Regions from separate parts of the Oerskovia sp. PE-21s genome, predicted to be linked through region 2. Evidence: riboswitches for the same ligand, from Rfam matches in the RefSeq annotation. Region 2 holds a riboswitch; the other holds the start of a gene.
The links. Region 2 has a riboswitch for thiamine pyrophosphate ahead of thiD (bifunctional hydroxymethylpyrimidine kinase/phosphomethylpyrimidine kinase). Riboswitches for the same ligand answer to the same signal wherever they lie in the genome.

Region 1 (4,564 bases), on a different contig from region 2:
GGCCGACGCCGTGCGCGTCGCACGCCGCGAGCGCCCCGACGTCGTGTGCATGGACGTCCGCATGCCCGGCGGGGACGGCATCACGGCGACGCGCGCGCTCGCGGGTCCCGGCGTCGTCGACCCGGTCCCGGTGCTCGTGGTGAGCACGTTCGACCTGGACGACTACGTGTTCGGCGCCCTGGAGGCCGGGGCGAGCGGGTTCCTGCTCAAGGACGCCGAGCCCGACGTCCTGGTCGACGCGGTGCGGCGTGTGGCGTCGGGCGAGGGCCTCGTCGACCAGACGCTCACGCGGCGCGTGATCGACGAGTTCGCCCGACGGCGGTCCCCCGCGTCCCCGGACGACGTCGCCTCAGGTCTGCTCACCTCGCGCGAGCACGACATCCTGGCGCTGCTGTGCCGGGGGCAGTCGAACGCCGAGATCGCCTCGACACTGTTCCTCGAGGCGAGCACCGTGAAGTCGCACCTGAGCCGGATCATGACCAAGACGGGCCTGCGCGATCGCGTCCAGCTCGTGGTGTGGGCGTACGAGCACGGGATCGCGGCGCCGTCGCCACGGTGATCCGGCCGAGGTAGAACGTTCTGCGCGAGATAGGACGCAGCGCGCACTACCTCGCGCAGAACGTTCTACCTCGGCGTCATGGGCTGGGCGGGAGTCACGGGGAGATACACCCGGCCGCCCGCGTCCGTGAACTCGCTCGACTTCTCCGCCATGCCCGCCTCGATCGCCTCGACCGAGGTCAGGCCGTTCTTCTCGGCGTACTCGCGCACGTCCGCGGAGATCCGCATCGAGCAGAACTTGGGCCCGCACATCGAGCAGAAGTGCGCGGTCTTGGCGGGCTCGGCCGGCAGGGTCTCGTCGTGGAAGGCACGCGCGGTGTCGGGGTCGAGGGAGAGCGCGAACTGGTCGTGCCAGCGGAACTCGAACCGGGCACGGGACAGCGCGTCGTCCCGCAGCTGCGCGCGCGGGTGCCCCTTGGCCAGGTCGGCCGAGTGCGCCGCGATCCGGTACGTGATGACGCCCGTCTTGACGTCGTCGCGGTCGGGCAGCCCCAGGTGCTCCTTGGGCGTGACGTAGCAGAGCATCGCGGTCCCGGCCTGGGCGATGATCGCGGCCCCGATCGCGGACGTGATGTGGTCGTAGGCGGGCGCGATGTCGGTCGCGAGGGGGCCGAGCGTGTAGAACGGCGCCTCCTCGCACAGCTCCTCCTCGAGACGAACGTTCTCGACGATCTTGTGCATCGGGACGTGCCCCGGACCCTCGATCATGACCTGCACGCCGTAGGACTTCGCGACCTTGGTCAGCTCGCCCAGCGTGCGCAGCTCGGCGAACTGCGCTGCGTCGTTGGCGTCCGCGATGGACCCCGGTCGCAGGCCGTCGCCCAGGGAGAACGTCACGTCGTAGTCGCGCAGGATCTCGCACAGCTCCGCGAAGTGCGTGTACAGGAACGACTCCTGGTGGTGCGCGAGACACCAGGCGGCCATGATCGAGCCGCCCCGGGACACGATGCCCGTGACGCGGCGCGCGGTCAGCGGGACGTAGCGCAGCAGGACGCCCGCGTGCACGGTCATGTAGTCGACGCCCTGCTCGGCCTGCTCGATCACGGTGTCGCGGTAGATCTCCCACGTGAGCCTCGCGGGGTCGCCCTTGACCTTCTCGAGCGCCTGGTAGAGCGGCACCGTCCCCACGGGGATCGGGGAGTTGCGCAGCACCCACTCGCGGGTCTCGTGGATGTCCTTGCCCGTCGAGAGGTCCATGAGGGTGTCGGCGCCCCAGCGCGCGGCCCACACCATCTTCTCGACCTCCTCCTCGATCGAGGACGTCACGGCCGAGTTGCCGATGTTCGCGTTGATCTTCACGCCGAACGCCTTGCCGATGATCATGGGCTCGATCTCGGGGTGCCGGCGGTTGGCCGGGATCACGGCCCGGCCGCGGGCCACCTCGTCCCGCACGAGCTCGACGTCCACGCCCTCGCGCGCCGCCACGAACCGCATCTCGTCGGTGATGACCCCGGCCCGTGCCCAAGCGAGCTGCGTGCGGGCGCCGCCCGTGCCGTGCTCGGTGGGGACGGCGTCGGGCCGCAGCCACGACGCCCGCAGCGCGGGCAGCCCGCCCGCGAGGTCGAACGCGGCCGGGTCGTCGACCTCGGTGTACGGGCCCGAGGTGTCGTACAGGTCCAGGTGCTCGCCGTTGCTCAGGAGCACGCGGCGCTCGGGGACGCGCAGGTGTTCCGCGCCCGGGACGGGGTGGTGCACCTTGGCGGACCCCGCGATGGGTCCGGTCGTGATGGTGTGCGCGGGCACAGCGGTCTCAGAGCTCATTGCTCTCTCCCTACGTCGGCATGATCCGAACAGGTTCGAACGGTCGGCGGCGCTGAGCCGCCCTCTCAGCTCGCTGCTGCGAGCTCCCGTGGGTGTGGAGTTGTGGGTGGTACTGGTGGTGCTGGGTGGTGCGCGGCCACCGTAGCGCAGGTTGCACGACGGCGGCGCGGGCGTCCCGCGATCAGCCCGGCTCACCCAGCGTCGAGGTCCGTCACCTCTCCTTGAAGTACTTGAACAGGTGCTTCTCCCGGGTCGCGAGCGCCCCGACGACCGCTCCGACGAGCACCGCGCCCGCTCCCGCGAGGACGGTCCGCATGCCGATGACCCAGGTGCTGAGGTGGTCGGCGGGAAGGCCGGCATCGGCGGCGAGCCACCACAGCACCGGAACGGTCACGATCACGGCGGCACCGGTCCACACCGCGGTCTCCAGGAGCACCTGCCAGGTCAGCGCCGAGCGGGGGACCCGGGCGTGCAGGGCTGCGGCGAGCTCGAGGCGGCGCAGACGAATCACGGCGAAGCCCAGGGCCAACCCCAGGAAGGCGGCGGCGATCGGCGCGGGCTTCGTCAGACGATCCCTGAACTCGGCGCTCGCGTCGTACGTCGCGCCGAGCCGGCCGTTGAGCTGCTTCTGGGTGGGCTGAACCTCGGAGGCTGAGTCGGCGACGATGGTCGTGCGCAGGAGCGTCGCCGTCTCGGGCTCGACGGGCCAGATCTCGACCCAGCACGAGTCGAACAGTCCCGCCGCGGGCACCGGCGCGACTGCTGCGTAACCGAGCGCGCGGTCGCGCCCGTCGTCGGGGTACGGGTAGACGGCGCCGACCCGCGCGGGACCGGTGATCGTCGCGATCGAGTCACCGGCGGACGCGCCGAGCGCCTCGGCCAGGTCCGCGGACAGCCACAGTCCCGCCCCGGCGACCCGGCCGCGGTCGAGCGCGCCGAGCAGCCCGGGGGTCGCCTCGAAGCCGGTCAGCTCGCTCGACGGCAGGTTGAGCGCCCGCACGGGATCCCCCGTCCGCAGGGCTCCGGCGGCGTTCACGCCGTCGACCCCTGCGAGGGCCTCGCAGCGTGCCCCGTCGACCTGCCCGGTGGCCTCGAGGATCTGCACGCTCGCGCCCGCGTCCCGGTACTCACGGGCGCCCTCGATCACGCCCGCGACCGCACGCACGTCGACCGCGGCGAGCGCCCCCACGACCACGACGAGCACCGCCGCGAACAAGGTCGCGCGCGTCGTGCCGGACCCGACGTTCCGCCACGCCTCGGACACCACGGACGCGGCCCGCATGGCACGCGCCCGCACTGGTCGCGCGGGCTTCTCCCCCGGCCCGACGCCGCCACTCGCCTCCGCGCGGAGGTGCGCTCCGCCGTCGGGCACGGTGGGGGGTGCTGAACCCGTGACCTGACCGAGGGGCTGTGCGCCAACGGGACGGTGCGAGGCGCCCGGGGACGTGGCCAGGCCGGGTCCCGCCGCGCCGTCGGGCACGGGGCCCTGCTCGGTGGCGGTCACGCCGCGACCTCCGCGGACTGGAAGTCGGCGAGGTCGATCACGCGCGTGCAGGCGTCGCGCGTGTGCGGGTCGTGCGTGGCGACCACGACGATCGAGTCGTCCTGGGCGATGCCGGCCAGGACCTCGTTGACTGTCGCGGCCGTGCGCAGGTCGAGCTGCGCGGTGGGCTCGTCGACCAGGAGCAGATCCGGGGCCAGGGCCACGGCACGCGAGAGCATGAGCCGCTGGGCCTCTCCGCCCGACAGCGCCCGGAAGGGTCGGTCGGCGACCGACGTCAGGTTGAAGCGCGCCAGGATCTCGGCAGCCCGGTCCTCGGCGTCGGGGCGGCGCAGTCCGCGCGCCAGCAGCGGCAGCACCACGTGGTCGAGGGCGGCGCGACGCGCGACACCGTGCGGGTTCTGGAAGACCCACCCCGTCGTGGCGACCCCGACGCGCTCGACCTGCCCCTGCGTGGGGCGCTCCCAGCCCGCGACGATGCTCAGGAGCGTCGACTTGCCGCTGCCCGAGGGCCCGACGAGCGCGACCACCTCGCCCGCCACGATCTCCAGGTCCAGTCCGGCGAAGAGCAGCCCGGTGCCGGGGAACGCGTGCCCCAACCCGGCCCCGACCAGCCGCTTGCCCCCTACCGGCACGTCTGGCCCTCCTCCTGCGAGGTGAGCTCGACCTCGGTGGGAGCGGCCGCCGCGTCGAGGCCGTCGAACGTCACGAGGGTCTGCCCCAGGCTCGACGCGACGACCGTCA
Region 2 (4,564 bases):
GAGCTCGACGGCGCGGGCGAGCGCCACCGGCACGACCAGGACGCCCACGAGGCGATCCTCGACGCCGTCCGGGACCGTGACGCCGACCGAGCCGCCGCGTCGAGCCGCCGGCACCTCGACGCCGTCCACGCGAAGGTCGCCCGTGAGCCCCTCGATGCGCGGGGTCGTCGAGCGTGAGAGCCGGGAGGACCCCTGGGGCGCCCAGGACCACCCCGCCACCTAGGCTGACCCCATGCGCGCGATCCAGGCACTCCAGGCAGGTGGCCCCGACGTCCTCGAGCTCGTCGAGCTCCCGACCCCAGCACCCGGACCCGGCGAGCTCCTCGTCGACGTCGCGGCGGCCGGGGTCAACTTCATCGACACCTACCGTCGGGCGGGGGTGTACGAGATGGAGTACCCGCACGTGGTCGGCACCGAAGGCGCGGGCGTCGTCGCGGCCGTCGGCCCGGGCGTCGTGGACTTCGGGCCCGGCGACCACGTCGCGTGGACCAACGCGCACGGGTCGTACGCCGAGCAGGTGGTCGTCCCCGCGGACGTCGCGATCCCGGTACCCGCGTCGGTCGACCTGCACGTCGCGGCGGCCGTCGGCCTGCAGGGGCTCACGGCCCACTACCTCGTGACCTCGACGTACCCGGTCCAGCCCGGCGACGACGTGCTGCTGCACGCGGGGGCCGGCGGCGTCGGCCTGCTCGCGACCCAGCTCGCGGTGCGCCGCGGTGCGCGCGTCATCACGACCGTCTCGACCGAGGCCAAGGCCGAGCTGTCGCGCGCGGCCGGTGCGTCCGACGTCGTGAACTACGCCGAGCTCGACGACCTGACGACCGAGCTGCCCGCGATCGTGCGCGACCTCACGGGCGGGCGCGGCGTCGCCGTCGTCTACGACTCGGTCGGCAAGGACACGTTCGAGGCGTCCCTCGCCTCGCTGCGCCGCCGCGGCATGCTCGTGCTGTTCGGCGGGTCCTCGGGCCAGGTGCCGCCGTTCGACCTGCAGCGTCTCAACAAGGGCGGTTCGCTGTTCACGACGCGCCCCAAGCTCGACGACTACACCGCGACGCGCGCCGAGCTCCTCGACCGGGCGAGCGAGGTGTACGCGCTCGTCGCCTCGGGTGACCTCGACGTGCGCGTGGGGGCGACGTTCCCACTGGCACGCGCGGCCGACGCGCACCGCGCCCTGGAGGGGCGCGCGACGACCGGCAAGGTGCTGCTCGTCCCCGGCCTCGACGCCGGCACCGGCACGACGCCCGGGCCGGCCACGGACCCCGCCTCGTGAGCTGGGACTGGGTCCCGCCACGACCCGGCGAGGACGAACCCACCCGCCGCTCCGACCGGCGCCTGCGCCTGGCGCTGACGGTCCTCCTGGTCGTCTTCACGGGCGTGCTCGCGGTGTACTACCTGACCGTCGGGCTCGACCAGATGCGCACGCAGTGCCTGGCCGACCGCCCCGCGGGCGTCTCGACCAGCGAGGTCACCACGACGTGGCGCTGGTGGCCGCCGGGGTACGACTGCGGGTACCCGGCGGACGGCGCGCAGAGCGCGTAGCGATTCCCGCGCCGAGAAGTGAGCAGATGCCCCGGTTCGAGCCCGATCCGGGGCATCTGCTCACTTTTCGGCGGGAGCTCAGTGCGCGGCGAGGGGCGGCGCCGGCCAGGTCGGTCGCGTCAGCCCCTGCTCGAAGAACAGGTACTCGTGCATCGAGGACAGCTCGAACGCGCGCAGCATCCGCTCGCGCTCGGCGGGCGAGGCCCAGCGCGCGGCCTCGTCGGCGAACGAGCACGCGGCACGCGTCGCCTCGGCGAAAGCCGGGTCGCCGTAGAGCGCGATCCACCGCGCGTAGGGGTGCCCGTCGAGGTCTCCTGCCTGGCGCACCAGGACGTCGCCGATGTGCGAGTACAGCCAGTAGCACGGCAGCAGGGCCGCGACCGTCTCCGCGTAGGACCCGTTCGAGGCCGCGTGGAGGTGGTTCGTGTAGGCGGCCGTCACGGGAGACGGGTCGACGCTCTCGACCGCCCCACGGTCCATCCCGGCGTGCTCGCCCAACCAGTCGCGGTGCAGCGCCTGCTCGACCTCGAGCGAGGTGACCGCGGCGCCCGCGAAGAACTGCCGCGCCTCGGGCGTGGGCGCGAGCCGGCTCGCCCGCGACAGCACGCGCGAGTACTCGGCGAGGTACGCGGCGTCCTGCGCGAGGTAGAACCCGAAGTCCCCCGCTGAGAGGCTCCCGTCCGTGAGCTCCCGCACGAACCCCATCCCCTCGACGGCCTCGCGCCACCCCGCGATGCGCTCCCAGGCCTCCTCGGAGAACGCCCGCTGCCCGAGCGTGGGCAGGTGCGCCAGGTGGTCGACGGGTCCGCGCCCCGTGCCCACGGCCAACGCTCCCCCGGCTCGCAGCGCGCCCGTGAGCCAGGTCTTCGCATCGCGCACGGCGCCCGCCCAGTCGTCACGCCGGGGTCGCAGCGCGGCGACCGCCGCCGACAGCGAGCACCCGGTCCCGTGGGTGTGCACGGTGTCGACGCGGGGCGCCGAGAAGGTCGTGACGTCGTCGGGCCCGCGAGCGCCCACCAGGGCGTCGGGCGACTCCTCCCCGGTGAGATGACCACCCTTCAGGAGCACGACGGCGCCGCTCACCACGTGCAGGCGCCTCGCCTGGGCGAGGGCGTCGGACCAGGTGGTCGCGGTCTGCTCGCCCACGAGGACGGCGAGCTCAGGGAGGTTGGGCGTCACGAGGTCGGCGAGCGCGACCAGCTCGCGCACGGCCTGCTCGGCCCCCTCGTCGAGGAGCCGGTGGCCGCTCGTGGCGACCATGACGGGGTCGAGCACCACGAACGGCGGCTTCGCGCGCCCGAGCCACGCGGCGATCGCGCGCGCGTTGGGCTCGTTGGCGACCATGCCGATCTTCACGGCGTCGATCACCACGTCGTCCGAGACCGCGTCGAGCTGCTCTGCGAGGAACTCCGCGCCAGGGACGTGGACCGTGCGGACGCCGTGCGTGTTCTGCGCGACCAGGGCGGTCGTGACCGCCATGCCGTACGCGCCGTGCGCCGCGAACGCCTTGAGGTCGGCCTGGATCCCGGCGCCCCCCGTCGGGTCGGTGCCTGCGATGGACAGGACGCGGGGGCGGGAAGGCTCGGGCCCCCGCGACGCGCCGTGCTCGTCCGCGACCACGGCGTCCGCCGCAGGCGTGCGGGCAGGTGCGGGCCGGACAGGTGTGGTGGTGGCAGCAAGCGACATTGCCGACATCCCTTCGCTAGTGCTAGCTAGATCAGGTTCGACGGGTGTGATCTCAGCCCGGCTCGTGGGAGCGGGCACCCCGTGTCTTCGCAGGGAACTCTAGCTGGCGGAAAGTCCTGCCGGTCGGCGGAGACCACCAGGTGTCGCGAGAGGTCGGAACGGTCGAGGCCTACGAGGCCTCGGCCGGCACGGTCTGCACCATGAGGCTCGACAACGGGACGTACCGGTCGAGGCACCGGACGACGCGCTCGACGTCGGCGCGCGCGGCGTCGGGCACGAGGGCGACCGTCGTCGGGCACGAGGGCGACCGTCGTCGGGAGCGGCGGCAGAGCGAGTGGTGTGACGGCGTACTCGACCGAGGGGTCCTCAGTGCAGACGTTGATCCCGTCGGGCCACCCCTCGACCACGACGAGCCACGGCCCCTGCGTGGGGATCGCGACCCGCCCGGTCGAGCCCGGCGCCGCGGCCAGCGCGAGCGAGCCGCACGACACGGCCAGGACTCCGACGAGCAGTGCCGTACGGCGGGGCATGGCGGTCACCTCGTGGTCGTCCTCGACGGCGGGGGCAGGTGGAGCAGGTGGGGCCACCACCGTAGCCGAACGGCGAGGGCTAGACCGCGAACCGGTCGGTCGCCGCGACCAGCGCCTCCGGGAACCCCTGGCCCCCGTGACCCGCGCCCTCGAGCACCACGAGCTCGCTCCCCGGCCACTCCCCGTGCAGACGCCACGCGACGTCGAGCGGTCCCGACACATCCTGCCGCCCGTGCACCAGGACGGCAGGCACCGTGCCGAGCCCGCGCACCCCGGCCAGCAGAGCGCCGTCGGGCAGGAAGGCCGCGTTGGCCCAGTAGTGCGTCACCAGGCGTGCGAACCGCAGCCGGAACTCCGGGTCCTCGTAGCGGTCCCAGGGCTCGAACCCGTGCACGAGCGAGACGTGCACGTCCTCCCAGCGGCACCAGGCCACCGCTGCGCGCTCACGCACCGCACGATCCGGGGACGCGAGCAGGCGGGCGTAGGCCGCCGCGAGGTTGCCGTCGCGCTCCGCCACGGGAACCTCGGCCACGAACCGGTCCCACTCCTCGGGGAAGAGACGACCCATGTCGCGCGTGATCCACTCGACCTCTCGGGCCGTGGTGCTCGTGACCGCTCCCAGGACCACCTCGGTGACGCGCTCGGGGTGCGCCACCGCGTACGCGAGCCCGAGCGTCGCACCCCACGACGTCCCCAGGACCAGCCACGCATCGATACCGAGGTGCTCGCGCAGCCGCTCGACGTCCGCTACCAGGTGCGCCGTGGTGTTCGTCGACAGGTCGGCGTCGTCCTCGCTCGCGAGCGGTCGG

Region 1: linked by a shared signal. The riboswitch ahead of thiC (phosphomethylpyrimidine synthase ThiC) and the one ahead of thiD (bifunctional hydroxymethylpyrimidine kinase/phosphomethylpyrimidine kinase) in region 2 are both predicted to bind thiamine pyrophosphate.

Annotation. Positions count from the first base shown of each region.
Region 1 is NZ_JBUXJM010000004.1:375,450-380,013, reverse strand. Features, by position in the region: gene ACZDYF_RS10455 (response regulator) at 1-559, shown strand, start outside; gene thiC (phosphomethylpyrimidine synthase ThiC) at 625-2,319, opposite strand; TPP riboswitch at 2,310-2,419, opposite strand; gene ACZDYF_RS10445 (hypothetical protein) at 2,531-3,601, opposite strand; gene ACZDYF_RS10440 (ABC transporter ATP-binding protein) at 3,820-4,455, opposite strand; gene ACZDYF_RS10435 (peptidoglycan-binding domain-containing protein) at 4,446-4,564, opposite strand, start outside.
Region 2 is NZ_JBUXJM010000010.1:132,116-136,679, reverse strand. Features, by position in the region: gene ACZDYF_RS17555 (FadR/GntR family transcriptional regulator) at 1-177, shown strand, start outside; gene ACZDYF_RS17550 (quinone oxidoreductase family protein) at 233-1,270, shown strand; gene ACZDYF_RS17545 (hypothetical protein) at 1,267-1,539, shown strand; gene thiD (bifunctional hydroxymethylpyrimidine kinase/phosphomethylpyrimidine kinase) at 1,618-3,225, opposite strand; TPP riboswitch at 3,217-3,317, opposite strand; gene pip (prolyl aminopeptidase) at 3,835-4,564, opposite strand, start outside.